2 regions of the Exiguobacterium sp. s50 genome follow, and region 1 is predicted to be linked to the other one. Evidence: riboswitches for the same ligand, from Rfam matches in the RefSeq annotation. Region 1 holds a riboswitch; the other holds the start of a gene.
The links. Region 1 has a riboswitch for thiamine pyrophosphate ahead of tenA (thiaminase II). Riboswitches for the same ligand answer to the same signal wherever they lie in the genome.
Positions count from the first base shown of each region.

Region 2: another riboswitch for thiamine pyrophosphate. It lies ahead of thiT (energy-coupled thiamine transporter ThiT); the one in region 1 lies ahead of tenA (thiaminase II).

Region 1 is NZ_JACSLP010000002.1:67,994-76,014, reverse strand. Features, by position in the region: gene KNP68_RS02765 (OsmC family protein) at 1-270, opposite strand, end outside; gene KNP68_RS02760 (sensor domain-containing diguanylate cyclase) at 316-1,443, opposite strand; gene KNP68_RS15160 (hypothetical protein) at 1,480-1,881, opposite strand; gene KNP68_RS02755 (SDR family oxidoreductase) at 2,016-2,648, opposite strand; gene thiE (thiamine phosphate synthase) at 2,672-3,310, opposite strand; gene thiD (bifunctional hydroxymethylpyrimidine kinase/phosphomethylpyrimidine kinase) at 3,282-4,118, opposite strand; gene thiM (hydroxyethylthiazole kinase) at 4,118-4,906, opposite strand; gene tenA (thiaminase II) at 4,903-5,577, opposite strand; TPP riboswitch at 5,659-5,763, opposite strand; gene pelG (exopolysaccharide Pel transporter PelG) at 5,825-7,273, opposite strand; gene pelF (GT4 family glycosyltransferase PelF) at 7,254-8,021, opposite strand, start outside.
Region 2 is NZ_JACSLP010000006.1:53,764-61,784, reverse strand. Features, by position in the region: gene sdaAB (L-serine ammonia-lyase, iron-sulfur-dependent subunit beta) at 1-547, opposite strand, end outside; gene KNP68_RS09810 (DAK2 domain-containing protein) at 611-2,302, opposite strand; gene KNP68_RS09805 (Asp23/Gls24 family envelope stress response protein) at 2,325-2,687, opposite strand; gene rpmB (50S ribosomal protein L28) at 2,941-3,129, shown strand; gene KNP68_RS09795 (thiamine diphosphokinase) at 3,188-3,775, opposite strand; gene thiT (energy-coupled thiamine transporter ThiT) at 3,775-4,347, opposite strand; TPP riboswitch at 4,424-4,524, opposite strand; gene rpe (ribulose-phosphate 3-epimerase) at 4,544-5,200, opposite strand; gene rsgA (ribosome small subunit-dependent GTPase A) at 5,202-6,086, opposite strand; gene pknB (Stk1 family PASTA domain-containing Ser/Thr kinase) at 6,131-8,021, opposite strand, start outside.

The sequences.
Region 1 (8,021 bases):
GAAGCCGCGCGGGTCGAGCGTTCCTTCGGTCACGAACGTCACCCCGTCATAGTTGAAATCTTGGTCTTGCGCCACGTAGGCAATCATGATTGTCGTACACGACGACAACGCCCCGAGCAAATATTCGAGCGGATTCGGACCGGCGTCCGTCCCGCCGAGACGTTCCGGTTCATCGACGACGAACGGTTCGAGGTCACGCACATGCACCGTCGTCTTCACACTCGTCGCTTCCCCTTCGGCTCGCATCGTCACTAACGGTTTTTCAGTCATATTGTCTCCTCCTCTATCAAATTGCCATCTTCATTCTCGTTCCCGTTATTTCGGTCCATGTAACACTTCGTCATAAATCGCATAGTCGTTTTTACCGTGTTGCTTGATTTGATACATCGCCTGATCAGCTTTATGAATGAGCGTGTCCAAGTCCGCCCCTTGATCCGGTGCGACACTGACCCCGATGCTCGCTCGAATCGGAATCGTCTCCCGTCCGAGCCGGAACGGCCGCTCCGTCAGCAGCAACTGCAAGCGCTCGACGAACGCAACGATGTCATCTGCATCGACGTTCGGCACATACATATAGAACTCATCCCCGCCGACGCGCGAGGCCAGTCCCGCTTCCGGCGTCGCCATCTCAAGCAACTCACCGAGATGAATGAGAAAATCATCGCCGACTTGGTGGCCGTACGTGTCGTTGATTCCTTTAAAGCCGTCGAGGTCAATGAGGACAAGCGCGACCGTGTCCGCTTGCAGTAATGCCTGGTCGGCCTGCTCATAAAACGCCCGACGGTTCGCGAGTTTCGTGAGCGGGTCATGATAGGCGAAGAAGCGAATCGACTGTTCGGCTTCTTTGAACGAATGGACGTCTCGAATCAAAATCATGCCGTGTATTTTTTGATCGATATAGACGAAATCACCATCGATGACGACGTACCGTTCTTGTCCCGATTTTGTCTGAATCTTCGTCTCGAACTCGAGAAACTTTTTTTGCGCATGGAAATGTTGGTCGTAATGCGCACTCCATTCGTCCCGCTTTTTCTCGGGCAACAAATCGACAAAACGTTCATTGACGACACGGACCGTATGAAACAATGTGCGCGCGGCCGGATTCGCACTCTCAATCTCTCCCTGATCATCGACGAGCAGAATCGCCGACGGGTTCAAGTTATAGAGCGTGCCATACCGTTTGACGTAAGACGCTAGGAAATCAAGTCGATTCATCGCGACGACGAGAGCGACCGCCCAGACAAGCCCACCGTACATATACGCGTAAGGCGGCATGATTCCGCGGAGCTGGACGTATCCGAAGACGATGTCCCAGACAAGAACGGCGACGGCCGTCCAAATGAGCATGCGCAGGACACGCTGATGCTCGAAGCGCTCGGACCGCTTAAGGGCATACATCAATAATAGAATCACAAGAAAATGAAACACGTTACCGACGGTCATCGTCGTCAAATAAGACGCGTTGAACTCAGGATAAATTCAGACACCGACTTGGTCGAAACGCTGACTGTTCAAGATGTTCTCTTGACGGATGAACGTCAAGGCGACCGGGACGAGCGGCAAATAAATGGCATACGGATAAATCCATCTCGGTAACTTCGCCCCGACGCCCGTCACTTTGACAATGAAGTGGACGGAACACACAAAAATCAAAATGCCAGCGTTGCCGAACCAATAGGTGACGAAGGCGGGACTGGCTTCAATTGGGGACAGATGTCGTCCAAACTCGCCCAAGAACAACATCGCGTAGCCAAATACGAACAGGCTGAGCAGTCGATGCTCGACTTGGCGAGGGTTCCGGAGCAAAACATCAAGGGCAAGGTGGCTCAATAAGAAAGCCGGAAGCAAGTAAACGGCCATATAGAGAAATAGTGTGGTCACGGATAGACCCCTTTCTTCAAACAAATCCATCTCTTACTTTCTCTATCGGTCGAAGCGAATCCTTTCTCGAGTGCGCGGACACATCCATACAAAAAGCGAGCGGAACCAAGTCCGCTCGCAGTCGTCATCTCTTTTCATAACGTGTCTTCGATTGCCGTGTCGCCTTTGACGAGGTCAATCGCTTGATTGTAGGCCGCGTCATGACCGATGAGGTGGGCCAAGAAGGCCGCCACGTCTGCACGTGGAATCTCACCCGTTGAGACGTCGCCCGTCTTCACTTTGCCCGTGCCAGCGTCGTCCGTGAGAGCGCCCGGACGAACGATCGTATACGTCAGTCCGCTCTCCTCGAGCAAACGATCGGCATGATGCTTCGCGACATAGTATGGTTTCATCTCTTCCGGCCATGCCGAACGATCTTCCGCCTTCAAGGCGCTGACCATGACGAACTGGTTTACATTCCCGTTCTTGGCAGCCTCGATGCTTTTCGCCGCGCCGTCAAGGTCGATTAACAGCGTCTTGTCGGCTCCGGTGCTACCACCTGAACCGGCTGCGAAGACGACCACGTCCATGCCAGACATTGCTTGTTCAAGTGACGAGACGTCACCTTCGAGGTCGCCTAGGACGGCCTGATAGCCTTTTGACGTGAAGTCATCGAGTTGCTCTTGTTTTCGAACCATCGCCGTGACTTGGTGTTTCCCTTCCTCGTGCAATCGTTCCACGAGCTGTTTTCCAATCTGTCCATTCGCGCCTATTACAAATACGTTCATCTGTCTTCCTCCTCGATTTGAATTCAGAGACAAGCGAAACGCCGTGTGGCTATGGCCACATCCGGTGCAGAAGCGATGGCTGAGATGACGGCGACGCCGTCCGCCCCGTCGTTCCGAATCATCGGGACATGTTCCGGTAAAATGCCGCCAATCCCCACGATTGGCAGCTCTCGATACATGTCTCGGACTTGCCGGATGAGTGTCGTCCCGTTCACTGCCCCGGCATCTTCTTTCGAAGTCGTCGGGTAAATTGGGCCAATGCCTACATAATCCGCATGCTCGATGGCTGCTGCCGCTTCTTCGAGCGTGTGGACCGAGACACCGAGCCACTTATCTGGACCAATCCGCTCCCGAACGATTGCGGCCTCGGCATCGTCTTGTCCGATATGCACGCCGTCCGCATCAATGCGCGCCGCCAATTCAACATCGTCGTTGATGATGAACGGGACGTCATACGAACGACAAAGTGCTTGCAGGGTCCTTGCCATCGCTTCTTTTTTATCCCCATACAGTGCCTCTTTACCTTTTTCACGAAATTGAAAACATGTCACGCCACATTGGAGTGCCGTTTCTACCGTCTGGAGCATGTCTTTCGTGTTCGGTGTCCCGCATACGAAGTAAAGCCGTAACTGTTCAGCGAGTGCCCGCCTTGATGGATTCAATCGTCACGCCCTCCTCTCCATACGCCACATATGCCCAATGGTTCGTCGGTCCGTGTCCGGCGCCGATCTCGAGGCCATGGGTGATGGCGCTTTGAATGAACCGCTTCGCCGTCACCGCCGCCTCCATGATGGAACGACCTTTGGCAAGTTCCGCTGTAAGCGCCGCCGAAAATGTACAACCTGTTCCGTGTGTATCGCTCGTCTGGATGCGCGGGGCCGAGAGGAGGAACACTTCTGACTCCGTCATGATCAAGTCTTCGGCAGTTTCACCTTCGAGATGGCCGCCTTTTAAAATAACCGCGCGCACACCGTACGCTAACATCCGCCGAGCCGCCTCGAGACGATCATTAAACGATCGAATCGTCAAACCGGTCAGCACTTCCGCTTCCGGCACGTTCGGCGTGACGACTGTCGCGAGTGGCAACAAGAAGGTCTTGAGCGCATCGACCGCCGTGTCCTGTAAAAGCGGAGCCCCTCCTTTCGCAATCATGACCGGGTCGACGACGAGTCGGTTGAAGACATGACGTTTCACCCCGGTAGCGACCGCCTCGATGCGCGACGCATCAAATAACATCCCGGTCTTACATGCTGCGATCGAAAAGTCCGAACCGATTGCATCGAGTTGTTGCGTGACGAGTTCCGGCGACACTGCTTCGACCCCATGCACCCCACGAGTGTTTTGAGCGGTGACGGCCGTCAGAACGCTCGTCCCGAACACGCCGAGCTCTTGAAACGTCTTCAAATCAGCTTGGATTCCCGCTCCCCCGCCAGAGTCCGAACCCGCAATCGTCAATACTTGCGGCCGCATCATAACACCACCTCAATACGGTCGCTCGGCAACTCGACGGCCGTCATCTTGCCGAGTTCATTCAAGAAATGAACGGGGAAGTCGCCCGGTCCGTCCGCCAAAGCGGTAGCCAGTTCGCCGCACCGGGCATATCCGGCGAGCGCTGTCGCCGTGGCCGTAACCGCATCCCGTTCGACCGCAAGGAACGCACCGACGACCGCACTCAGTAAACAACCGGTCCCTGTCGTCCGGGCCATCGCGCCAGTGCCGCCTTTAATTTCAATCGTCACGTCCCCGTCACTGACGACATCCGTCTCTCCGGTCACGGCAACGACACAGGTGTAGCGCTTAGCCGCTTCACGCGCGATGTGATTCAAATCATCCCGCGTTTCCCCGGCATCAACGCCGCGCGCCGCCGCGTCGAGACCAATCAATGTCGCGATTTCTCCGGCATTCCCACGGATGACCGTCGCACGGACAGATTGCAGAATCGCCTCGGCGACGTCGCGCCGAAATGAGGTCGCCCCGACACCAACCGGATCGAAGACGACTGGACGACCTGCTTGATTCGCCGCCTGTCCGGCTCGAATCATCGTACGTTCCGTCATTGCATCGAGTGTACCGATATTGAGCACGAGCGCATCGCTTAAAGACGCCATCTCGGCCACTTCTTCGACCGCGGACGCCATGACCGGGGCCGCCCCGATGGCGAGCAACCCGTTCGCTGAAAAGTTGGCGACGACGATATTCGTGATGTTGTGGATGAGTGGCCGTTCGGCTCTGACTTTGTCCCATAAGTCGCGCTTCATCGTGTCACCCCCGCCGGTAAATCCCACGACTCGAGCGTCCACGCCATCTCCCAAAACGCATGTTCATAATAACAACTCTTCAAGAACAACTGTTGATACCGAAAGCGTTCTTCCGCTGTCGCTTGTCCGGCGAGCACGTCGAGTCGTTCAATCTGTTCCTCGACGAGGTCGCGGAACCATTCCGACCCGTACGTCGCAATCCACGTCGCATAAATCGGATGATCGGGTGTCGCGTCTTTCATGCGTTCGCCAATCTCGTAATAAACCCAATAGCACGGCAAAATTGCTGCGAGCACATCACCGAGCGTTGGACCGGCATGTTGCATATGGAGCGCATAGGCGTAAGCCGTCGGAGCCGGCTCGAACGTCGCCCACTCTGCGTCCGTCACGTCGAGCAACGTGAAAAACTCACGATGCAGCGCATGCTCTGCTTCGATGGTATGGAGCGCGTGCGTCAAAAAGCGGCTCGCCACTTCCATGTTCGGGGCGAGGGTCGCGCCTTTCGCCTGTACTTTCGAGAACTGATTCAAATAATACGAGTCTTGCATGACGTAATGCCGAAACTTCGCCTCGTCGAGTTCACCCGTTCCGAGCTCGCGGACGAACGGATGGTCAAAGCTGGCTTGAAACAAGGTCTCGGCCTCTTGTCGTAGATGTGCGGTGAATGTCATGTTTTCTCCTCCTTTGTGATCAAAAAAGACGCCGCCTCCCATAACGGAAGCGGCGTCGGATTTACACAAAGTGTACGAAAACAATCGGTTCGCCCACTTCCCTACGCTAGCGTGAACTAGATCAGGTTCAAAGGGTCTGGACCTCGTCCATCTCAGCCGCGTCACGCGACTCCCCTAGTGGTAAACATTATGAAATTCGGTCGTCTACGACCACATCATATCAGTCTTTCCCTGTACTGAAAACCCTTTATCGCGAAAAGCGCCGGTTCAACAACGTCCCCATTTGCGAGAACCGCTCGGTGCCGAGCTTGCGACGGTTCGACGCGGCGAACACGTAATAATCGACTTTGCCCATATAATAAATCAAACGCAGGCCGGCCAAGAAGAACGTGATCGTTGTGCTGACGGCAAAGCCGACACCGTACCAATCGATGCCGCGCGGCAAGAGCAGTAACGTGAACAACGCGTTCAACGTGAAGAACGAGATGTTGACGAACAACGCCCCGCGCCGGTCCTCGAAATAGAGCAACAACAACGTCAAGATGAGAATCATCGCATTCGCGAACGCCGCGAGCGTCGTCATCCGAAAGATTTGACCGATCTCATCCGGGACACCAATCCAACTGACGAACACGCCCGCCATCAGGATGGCGAACAGCGTCACCACGCCTTGGCTCCGCGCAAGTCGAATCAACTCATTTTTCAATACGGACGTCATCGTCTGTTTCGCCTTCTCGATTTGATGGAGTGCCCCGCCGTAGTTGATCAATCCATAAAACGTACGGTAGCGCTCATAAAACCGGGTCTCGACAGCGACGACGAACAACAGCTGCGTCGGGATAATCGTCAAGTACGACCAAAAGATGGCCGTGTCATAATACGGGTTGAACAAGAACGAGTCCGCGATGATCACACGTCCTTCACCGAACCAGATGATGAAATTCGTGACCCAAATCCCGAGCACGTACAACACGCCGATGGCGAACAAGTCTGGATAGCGGTCGAAGTACTTGAAGTACGAGAACTCTTTCACCGCGTAACGGAGCGGGAACGTCCGGAGCATCGCGAAGAACAACCCGAACAACGTCACAATCATCCCGACCGTGAAACCGAGCAACAGCTCAAGACTCGACGGGTCGACCATGAGACGGCTAATCGCATAGACGCTCCCGACCGAGATGAGTCCGCCGAGCAGGAAGCTATAGGCCACGGCTTGATAATACTTGGCGGCACTTAAAAACAAGAACATGACCCAGATGACGTTAATCGTCATGAATAAAACGAACAACGTCAGTTTGTACAGAAAATCGAGCGGCGACAATAGCCAAAAGATACTATACAGCAAGCCTGCCGCGAGAATCGTCACTTTGAGCATCCCGGTGAACACCGGGAAAATCTCATGTGCCTTCTTCTCATAAAACAAGTCCGCCACGTATCGGGTGACGACGAGCTGTTGAAAACTGAACAAGATTTGCGAGAAGATGAACGCGTACGAGACCGAGATCATGAAGAGCGTCCGTTCGGCGAGCGACAACGTCGGCATTTGGAACGCCAACCATTGAATCGTACCGACGACCAAGATGACAATCAACCACGGTCCGGATGTGACGAGGCCGGAGAACGTGTACGCCTTCAGCCGGGACGAATAGTAGTCTTCTTGGAACAACTTCTGTAACTTAAACCCGATGCCCGCCATACTGTTCCCTCCTCGCTTCATAGATAGCCTTATAGCGGTCCACGACTTGTTGGAGACGATAATATTGGCGGACCCGCTCCCGTCCGTTCTTGCCGAACCGCATTCGTTCCTGCGGGTAATCCATCATCCATTCGACTTTGTCGGCGACCGCTTCCGGATGAACCGGTGGCACGATGAAACCGGCCGGACCAAACGGGTCATCCGCTCGTCCGTATAAAAGCTCGGAACAGGCGCCGACATCGGTGGCGACCCACGGAATCCCGGCGGCCATGCCTTCGAGAATCGCGAGCGGCTGCCCTTCCGAGATGCTCGTCAGGAGCAGTAAATCAAAGGTCGGCAAATACGTTTGAACGTCCACTTTCCCGGCCAGTTCGACATAATCACTCAATCCGCTCTGTTCGATGAGCAGACGGCACTCTTCCGCATATTCTTCATCCTCGTCGAGTGGACCCATGATTGTCAGTTTGAACAGACGATGCCGCTCCTGCAAAATCTTGGCGGCGTAAATCATCGTCTTCAAGTCTTTGATGGGAACGAGGCGGACGATGGCACCGATTTGAAAGAGGTCGTGCTCCGGACGATTGACCGTCGCCTGGATTTGTCGGTCGGCAATCCCGTTGGCGATAATTTTCGTCTTCTCGCTCGGGGCGCCGATCCATTCCTGATATTCGCGATTCCGCTCGAACAAGGTGATAATTTCATCGGCCGCGTTATACGCCTCGCGGGACAAGTGGTGGAAGAACCTGAC
Region 2 (8,021 bases), on a different contig from region 1:
CGTGACGACTCACTTCCATATGCCCAATATTCAACTCATGCCGGGCCAAGATGCCGGTCACGGCCGCGATCGCCCCGAAGCGATCATGGTGCAACACGACGAGTGCCGGACCACCGCCTGACAGTTTGAGCGGGAATCCGTTCAACTCGGTAATCTCGATCGTCCCGCCGCCGATTGAAATCCCGACGATTTCGAACGTTCCATCCTCGTCCTCGAGGTGGACCCGGGCCGTGTTCGGATGGTCTGTCAACGCATCGCTCGTCTCAAAGACGACCTCGATGCCGCGCTCTTTGGCGATATCGAGTGCTTGCGGGATGCGCAAATCGAACGTATCGAAGCCCATGATGCCGCCGACGATGGCGACATCGGTACCGTGCCCCCGATACGTATCGGCGAACGACCCATAAAACGTGATGTGCGCGAGCCGTGGCGTACGCCCGAACAACTTCCCAGCCATGAGGCCGATGCGTGCGGCTCCGGCCGTATGCGAACTCGAAGGACCGACCATGACCGGACCGATGATATCAAACACACTGCGATATTTCATCGCATTTCCCCCTTTCAAAAAAACCCTACCTTCATTATACAGAAGGTAGGGCTGAGTTACAGCTTATTCCACACTAAAAATGTAGGAGTAGAGCGGTTGTTTCCCGTCATGAACCTCGATTTCAATCTCGTCGTTCTTCGACTCGATATACGCCGAGAGTGCTGCGACGTCTTCCGCTGACGAACCTTCGCCCGTCAAAATCGTGATGATTTCGTCATCGGCATCCACGAGCGCGTCGACAAGCGCTTTCGCCGCTTCGAGGCTCGAAGCCGATGAGGCGACGATTTTCTTCTCGGCAATCGCCATGTGGTCGTCTTTACGAATCTCGACACCGTCGATGCTCGTATCACGAACCGCATACGTCACTTGACCAGACTTGACGGCGCTTGCCGCAGCCTTCATGACGCTCTCGTTCGTTTCCACATCCGCTTCCGGATTGAAGGCGATCGCTGCCGCGAGTCCTTGTGGCACCGTCTTCGTCGGAATGACCGAGACGCCGCAAGGTGCGACCGAGGCCGCTTGTTCAGCAGCCATGATGATGTTCGAGTTGTTCGGGAAGATGAAGACGTGATCCGCGTTGGCCGCTTCAATCGCCTTGACGATATCTTCCGTCGATGGGTTCATCGTCTGACCGCCCTCGATGACGTGGGCCGCCCCGAGTGAACGGAACAATTCGCTGACACCTTCGCCCATCGCGACCGTAACGATCGCGAACGGCGCTTTCGCCTTCGGAGCCGTCGGAGCAGCCGTTTGAACGCCGTGCTGGTTGGCGCCATGCTCTTCTTCTAAGATGGTCGAGTGCTGTTGACGCATGTTCTCGATTTTGACAGCGACGAGTTCCCCGTAACGCTGTCCTTTCGTGATGACGTCACCTGGCGTCTCGACGTGAACGTGAACTTTGAGCAACTCTTCGTCTGCGACGACGAGGAGCGAGTCACCGAGTTCAGACAATTCATTGCGGAACGCGTCCTCGTTGAACGGCGCGTCCTTCAATTTCTCGTCTTGGAACCGGACCATGATTTCCGTGCAATAGCCGAACTCGATGTCTTCCGTCGACATGAATCCTTGTGCAGCGTGGGCATGATGTTCAGCTTCAATGAGCGCATCCATGACCGGTGCATGTGGTTTCTCAAGTTCTTTGCCTTCGAGGCTAGCGAGGAACCCTTCATAAATGACGAGCAAGCCTTGGCCGCCTGAATCGACGACGCCGACTTCTTTTAAGACCGGCAATAAGTCCGGTGTCCGTTCGAGTGAAGCTTTCGCTTCGACAATCACGAGTTCCATGAACTCGTTGAAGTCGCTCGTCGACTCTGAAGCACGGAGCGCTTCGTCGGCCGCTTCACGAGCAACCGTCAAAATCGTTCCTTCAACCGGTTTCATAACCGCCTTGTATGCCGTATCGACGCCACGTTTCAACGCTTCGGCGAAATCGACTGTCGACACTTCTGTCTTGCCTTCGATTGCTTTACCGAAACCACGGAACAACTGGCTCAAAATAACGCCCGAGTTCCCACGTGCCCCCATCAAGAGACCGCGTGCAAACTTCGATGAGACGTCAGCGATATTCGCCGAGTTGAGTGCGGCCACTTCTTTCGCACCCGATGTCATCGTCAAATTCATGTTCGTCCCCGTGTCGCCGTCCGGCACCGGGAAGACGTTAAGCGAATCTACATAATCCGCATTCTGGCTCAAGTTGGCTGCACCGTTCGCGACCATGTTCGCGAACACCAATCCATCTAAACGTTTTAAACCCACACCAAATCCTCCTTCGTTCTCGTCAGTCATTCGTCAGACGAACGCCTTGTACGAATATGTTTACCGACGAAACGTTTAATCCTAAAGTTTCACCGAGCGTGTATTTTACACGGCTTTGCACGTTGTATGCGACTTCCGACACTTTCGTCCCGTAGCTTACAATGATGTGCATGTCGATATGTACGTCTTCTCCATCTTGACGTACGACCACGCCTCGGGCGTAGTTTTCACGTTTCAATAGTTCTGCGATCCCGTCTTTCAATTGAGCTTGAGACGCCATTCCCACAACGCCGAAACATTCCATCGCCGCACCGCCTGCGAGTGTCGCGACCACGTCGTTCGTGATGTCAATATTGCCATATGTTGTCTTCATTTCAATTGCCATATGGAGTAGCCTCCTTTATTCGGAATGATTCCTTCACTACATTCTACAATAAGTACCTAGTTATTAAAAGAACCTGCTCCATAAACTCGGTCAATTGTAGCCGTAACCCTCATTCATTATTAAAATCCTTTCCAGTAATGTCAAGTTTTTTTCTTGTCATCCTATGATTTTCTAGTTGCATCGTGAAAAAACCCGTGCTAATATAAACGAGTGTCTATTAGGACGAACCCACATAAAAAAGGAGGGGAAACGCATGGCACGTAAATGCTACGTAACAGGTAAATCACCTAAATCAGGTAACAACCGTTCGCACGCACTCAACAAGACAAAACGCACTTGGGGTGTAAACGTACAAAAAGTTCGTATTCTCGTTGACGGTAAACCTAAACGAGTTTGGGTTTCAGCTCGCGCTCTTAAATCAGGTCTCGTTGAACGCGTATAATTTTTATACACGAACGAAATAAATCCCAGCGGCATTCGCCGATGGGATTTTTTTGTGTTCATTTTTTGATAGACAGCACGAGCACCATACCGTCGTGCACGATCAAGTCCGCCGCTTCATCGTCCCATTCGTTCGAGATGGTGAGCGCCTCATGGCTGACGACATCGTGACGGTCGAGCGGATATTTGACGCCGCGGATGGTCACGTTCGCCTGCTTCCATGGGATGAGCGACAAATAGTGACCGTCTTGACGCGGGAGTTCATAGCGTCCCGACCCGACGAGTCGTACCGTCTGCCCTGCCGTGACGAGACGCATCTCAGGATACGCCTCGAGCAGACCGATATTGCTGAGCGTCATATCGAGCCGGCCGCCGAGCGCACCGTAGACGAGCATTTCCGTCGCGCCATGCCCCCGTGCCGCCTCGAGAGCGATCTCGAGGTCGGTCACATCTTTCTCAGATGGATAACGGACGGCGTCGATCGGCACTTCGCCCGTGAAGGAGTCGAAATCGCCGACGACGAGATCTGGGTTCAGCCCGTGGTTCAACAGTGTCTCGTACCCCCCATCGACGCCGATGATGTAATCGACGTCACGCGGGAGTCCCGAGATTGGTTCCGGGCTGGCCGCCACAATCAACACCCGCATTAGCGGACGTCCCGGGTCGCGAGCGTCGCGAAGCGCGGTGCCGAGACGAACAAGAGGACGAGGACGACGGCCGACACGAGGAAGGACGGGAGCATGTACGTCATGTTATAGGCGAACGAGTAGGCGACGACCGGACCTTCCGCGTATTCGGCGAAGAAGACGATCCCCGACAAGACGTGGGCCCCGTAACGAAGCAGTGAACCGAGGAGCGCGCCGAGCACCAAATAAACGACGAGCGTCTTTTTCGCCTCATCCTTGGCGGCTCGTTTCACTTGACCAGCGAACAGCCCCGCCATCCCGACGACACCGTAAGCGAACGTGTAGTCGAGCAGGAACTGGACCGGCGTGAAGATATAGGCCCCGAACAGCAGTTGCAGCGTTCCGACAAGTGCACCGGTCGCAAGTCCGCCTTTCAAACCGTGACGATACGCCATGACGAAAATCGGCAACATCGCCAAGCTGATTGACCCGCCTTGCGGCATCCGGAACGGGATGAGCAAATCAAAAATCAAACCGAGTGCGGCGAACAATGAGATTTCAATGAGCGCCTGTAATTTTAAACGTTGTTTCATCTATTTCCCTCCTTAAAATATGAGCGAACGACAAAAAGCAGCATGACGTAAACGCCATGCTGCTATCGAGTAGCAACGTGCATTTTCGCCACATCCCTACGTCCGTGTGAACGGAACAGGTTCAAAGGGTTAGCGTATGCCTCTCAGCCACAGAATGTGACACCCCTTGCGACAATATTTGTTGTTCTATGGACGATTATACACGAGATGCGTTGCGAATGCTATCGATTGCGTCTTTATAGCTCGGCTCGTTATAGATGGCCGAGCCGGCCACGAGCACGTCAGCACCGGCATCGATACATAATTTCGCAGTCTCCGCGTTGACGCCTCCGTCAATCTCGATTTCAAAGTCGAGACGGCGCGCTTGGCGCATCTCGTTCAACGCCGCGATTTTCGGCACGACCGATTCGATGAACTTCTGACCCCCAAAGCCAGGGTTCACCGTCATGAGAAGTACCATGTCGACGTCACCGAGCACGTGTTCAATCAATGACAGCGGCGTATGCGGGTTGAGAACGACGCCACACTTGGCTCCGGCCGCCTTAATTTGTTGAAGCACGCGATGCAAATGGTTCGTCGCTTCGACGTGGACGGTGACGATGTCCGCTCCCGCCTTGATGAAGTCTTCGACGAAGCGCTCCGGTTGGTCGATCATCAAGTGGACGTCTAACACCATGTCCGACTTCTTCCGTAAGCTCGCGAGCACCGGGAGACCGATCGAGATGTTCGGGACGAATTGACCGTCCATGACGTCAAAATGGATATAATCCGCGCCGGCCTCTTGGACCGCCTTCACTTCTGCCTCTAGGTTGGCGAAGTCCGCCGCTAAAATCGAGGGTGCAATTTTAATCATGTCAGTACCTCCGTTGTCTATCGTTTAACTCTGCCATAAACGTAACATAATTCTCATAACGGGTGGAAGCGATTTCTCCCGCCTCGACGGCCGCTTTGACGGCACAACCCGGTTCGTTCAAATGGGCACAGCCTCGGAACTTACAGTCGTCATGCCGCTCGACGAACTCAGGGAAGCACCAGCGCATCTCCTCGACTTCGAGTTCTTCTGGGAACTCGAGGCTTGAGAAACCAGGCGTGTCAGCGACGAGCCCGTCAGCGAGCGTGATGAGCGTGACGTGACGCGTCGTGTGCTTGCCTCGGCCGAGCGACTTCGAGATTTTCCCGGTCGCGAGTTCTAGTTCCGGCGCGACCGCGTTCAAGAGCGAACTCTTGCCAACTCCGGTCTGTCCGGCAAACACGCTCGTCTTCTCTTTAAACGACCCACGAATTTGTTCAATCCCCGACCCGGTCTCCGTCGACGTCTCGATGACCTCATAGCCGATTGACCGATATAAGGCCGCTGCCGCTTGAATCGTTTCGAGTTCCGACTCCGTCAACAAGTCCATTTTCGTTAAGACAATAATCGGATGGACTTGCTTCGATTCGATTAAGACGAGGAAACGGTCGAGCAGATGGAACGAGAACGCCGGTTCCTTGACCGAGAACAGCAAGAACGCTTGATCGATGTTAGCGATCGGCGGGCGGACGAGATGGTTCGACCGCTCATCGACGGCCAAGATATAGCCTGTGCCGTCCCCTTGGTCTTGAATATCGACATCGTCGCCGACGACCGGCGAGATGTTCCGGTTGCGGAAATTGCCGCGGGCGCGACAACGGATCTCTTGTTTCTCTTCCGTCATGACATCATAAAACCCGCCTTGTAATCGAATAATCGTACCTTTCATCCTATGACCTCCTTAGAAAAAGAGGCGACGCGCGCGCCACCTCTTCATTGTGAATCTTTTGCTTGTGCGTACGTCACCGTATCCGTCCGGACGACTTCCCCGTCGACTTCGATCGTCGCGGTTCCGACTTCGTCCGGTGCAATGACGAGCGTATACGAGTAAGTCGTCGTCTCCGTTATCTTATCACGCAACACTTCGACTTCGCCACGGGCGTCTACCGTCCGAATGACGACCTCGAGTGCCACAGGTTCTTCGCCTTCAGCAGGCGGATCGATTTCGACGTTGACTTCCCGTTCAATCGAGACGTCGGTCGGTTCGACCCCTTGCGACACGATGACGGTCAATTCCGTCCCCGGGTCGACGGCTGTTCCAGCCGTCGGTAACTGACGAATGATTTGGTTGGCGGGCACGCTCGTTGAATACTCGTCTCGTTTGACGATTTTCAAGCTATTCTGTTCGGCGTACGTCGTCGCTTCCTCAAACGTATACCCGGCTAAATTGGCGAGTTCGACTTTATTGCTACCGGTCGAGACGACGAGCGTCACCGTCTCTTCAGACGGGACGACCTCGTTGTCCGGAGCAATCGACTGGGAGATGACATCGCCGCTGTCGACCGTCTCCGACGCCTCGGATTGAATTTCGATATCCGCAAAGTCGAGGTCTTTGAGCGTCCGCTCGGCCGCCGACTGAGACAATCCTTCGACGTCCGGCATCGCGACCGTCTCTTTCCCGGCCGACACGACAATCGTCACGGTCGTTCCGCGTTTCGGTTTCCGACCGGCTTGCGGTGTCTGCGAAATGACGTCGCCAGCGGCGATGTTATCGCTCGCCCGCTCTGTCGCTTCGACGACAAAACCGGCTGTTTCGAGTTCGGTCGTCGCTTCGTCGTTCGTCATCCCGACGACGTCTGGCACGACGGCACGGGACATCTCATCGGCGATGACATATGCCCCGATTCCGCCGCCAATCAACAAGAAGAGGAGTAGGAGCCAAAGCCACCACTTCTTCTTCCGTTTCGGCTTCGGGTTCGCTGTCTCAGGTTCGGTCGGTGCGACCGGTTGTTCCGGTGTCTCTTTGACGTTCGGTTCGTCCGGGACGACCGGTGACATGACGAGCGTCTGATCGAATGCGTCCTGTTCCGTACTGAGGCGTTTCGGTTCGTTCGCACGTTCCGGGTCGAGCGCCGTCATGCAATCCTTCTTAAAGGCGGCGACCGATGTGTGACGGGCGCCCGGTGATTTCGCCAGCGCCTGCATGATGCAGTTCTCAAGCGCTTGCGGGATGTTCGGGTTCAAATCCATCGGTCGAATCGGGTCGTCTTGCAAATGTTGAAGTGCGACGGCGACTGGCGTCTCCCCGATGAACGGAACGCGTCCGGTCACGAGTTCATACAGGACGGCACCGAGTGAATAAATATCTGACTTCTCATCGGCGAACTTTCCGCGCGCCTGTTCTGGAGAAAAGTAATGGACCGAGCCGAGCACTGACATCGTATGGGTCAGCGTCGCGTTCGACATGGCCACCGCAATCCCAAAGTCCGTCACTTTGACGTTGCCGCTCTGATCGATCATCATGTTTTGCGGTTTGATGTCCCGATGAATGATTCGATTCGCATGGGCATGGTCGATGGCATCACAAATCTGTCCCATGATGCGAAGCGCCTCGTCGACAGATATGTACTCTTCTTGCAAATATTGTTTGAGCGTCATCCCATCGACGTGTTCCATGACGATGTAATAGATGTCACGCTCGTCTCCGACGTCGTAGATGGCGACGATATTCGGATGGTTCAGACTAGTCGCCGCGTGGGCTTCCCGTTCGAACCGGCGTATAAATTGTTCGTTATGCGAGAATTCAGATCGCAACACCTTGATGGCGACGGTTCGGTTTAAAATCTCATCGTGAGCCCGGTAGACATTTGCCATGCCGCCGCTG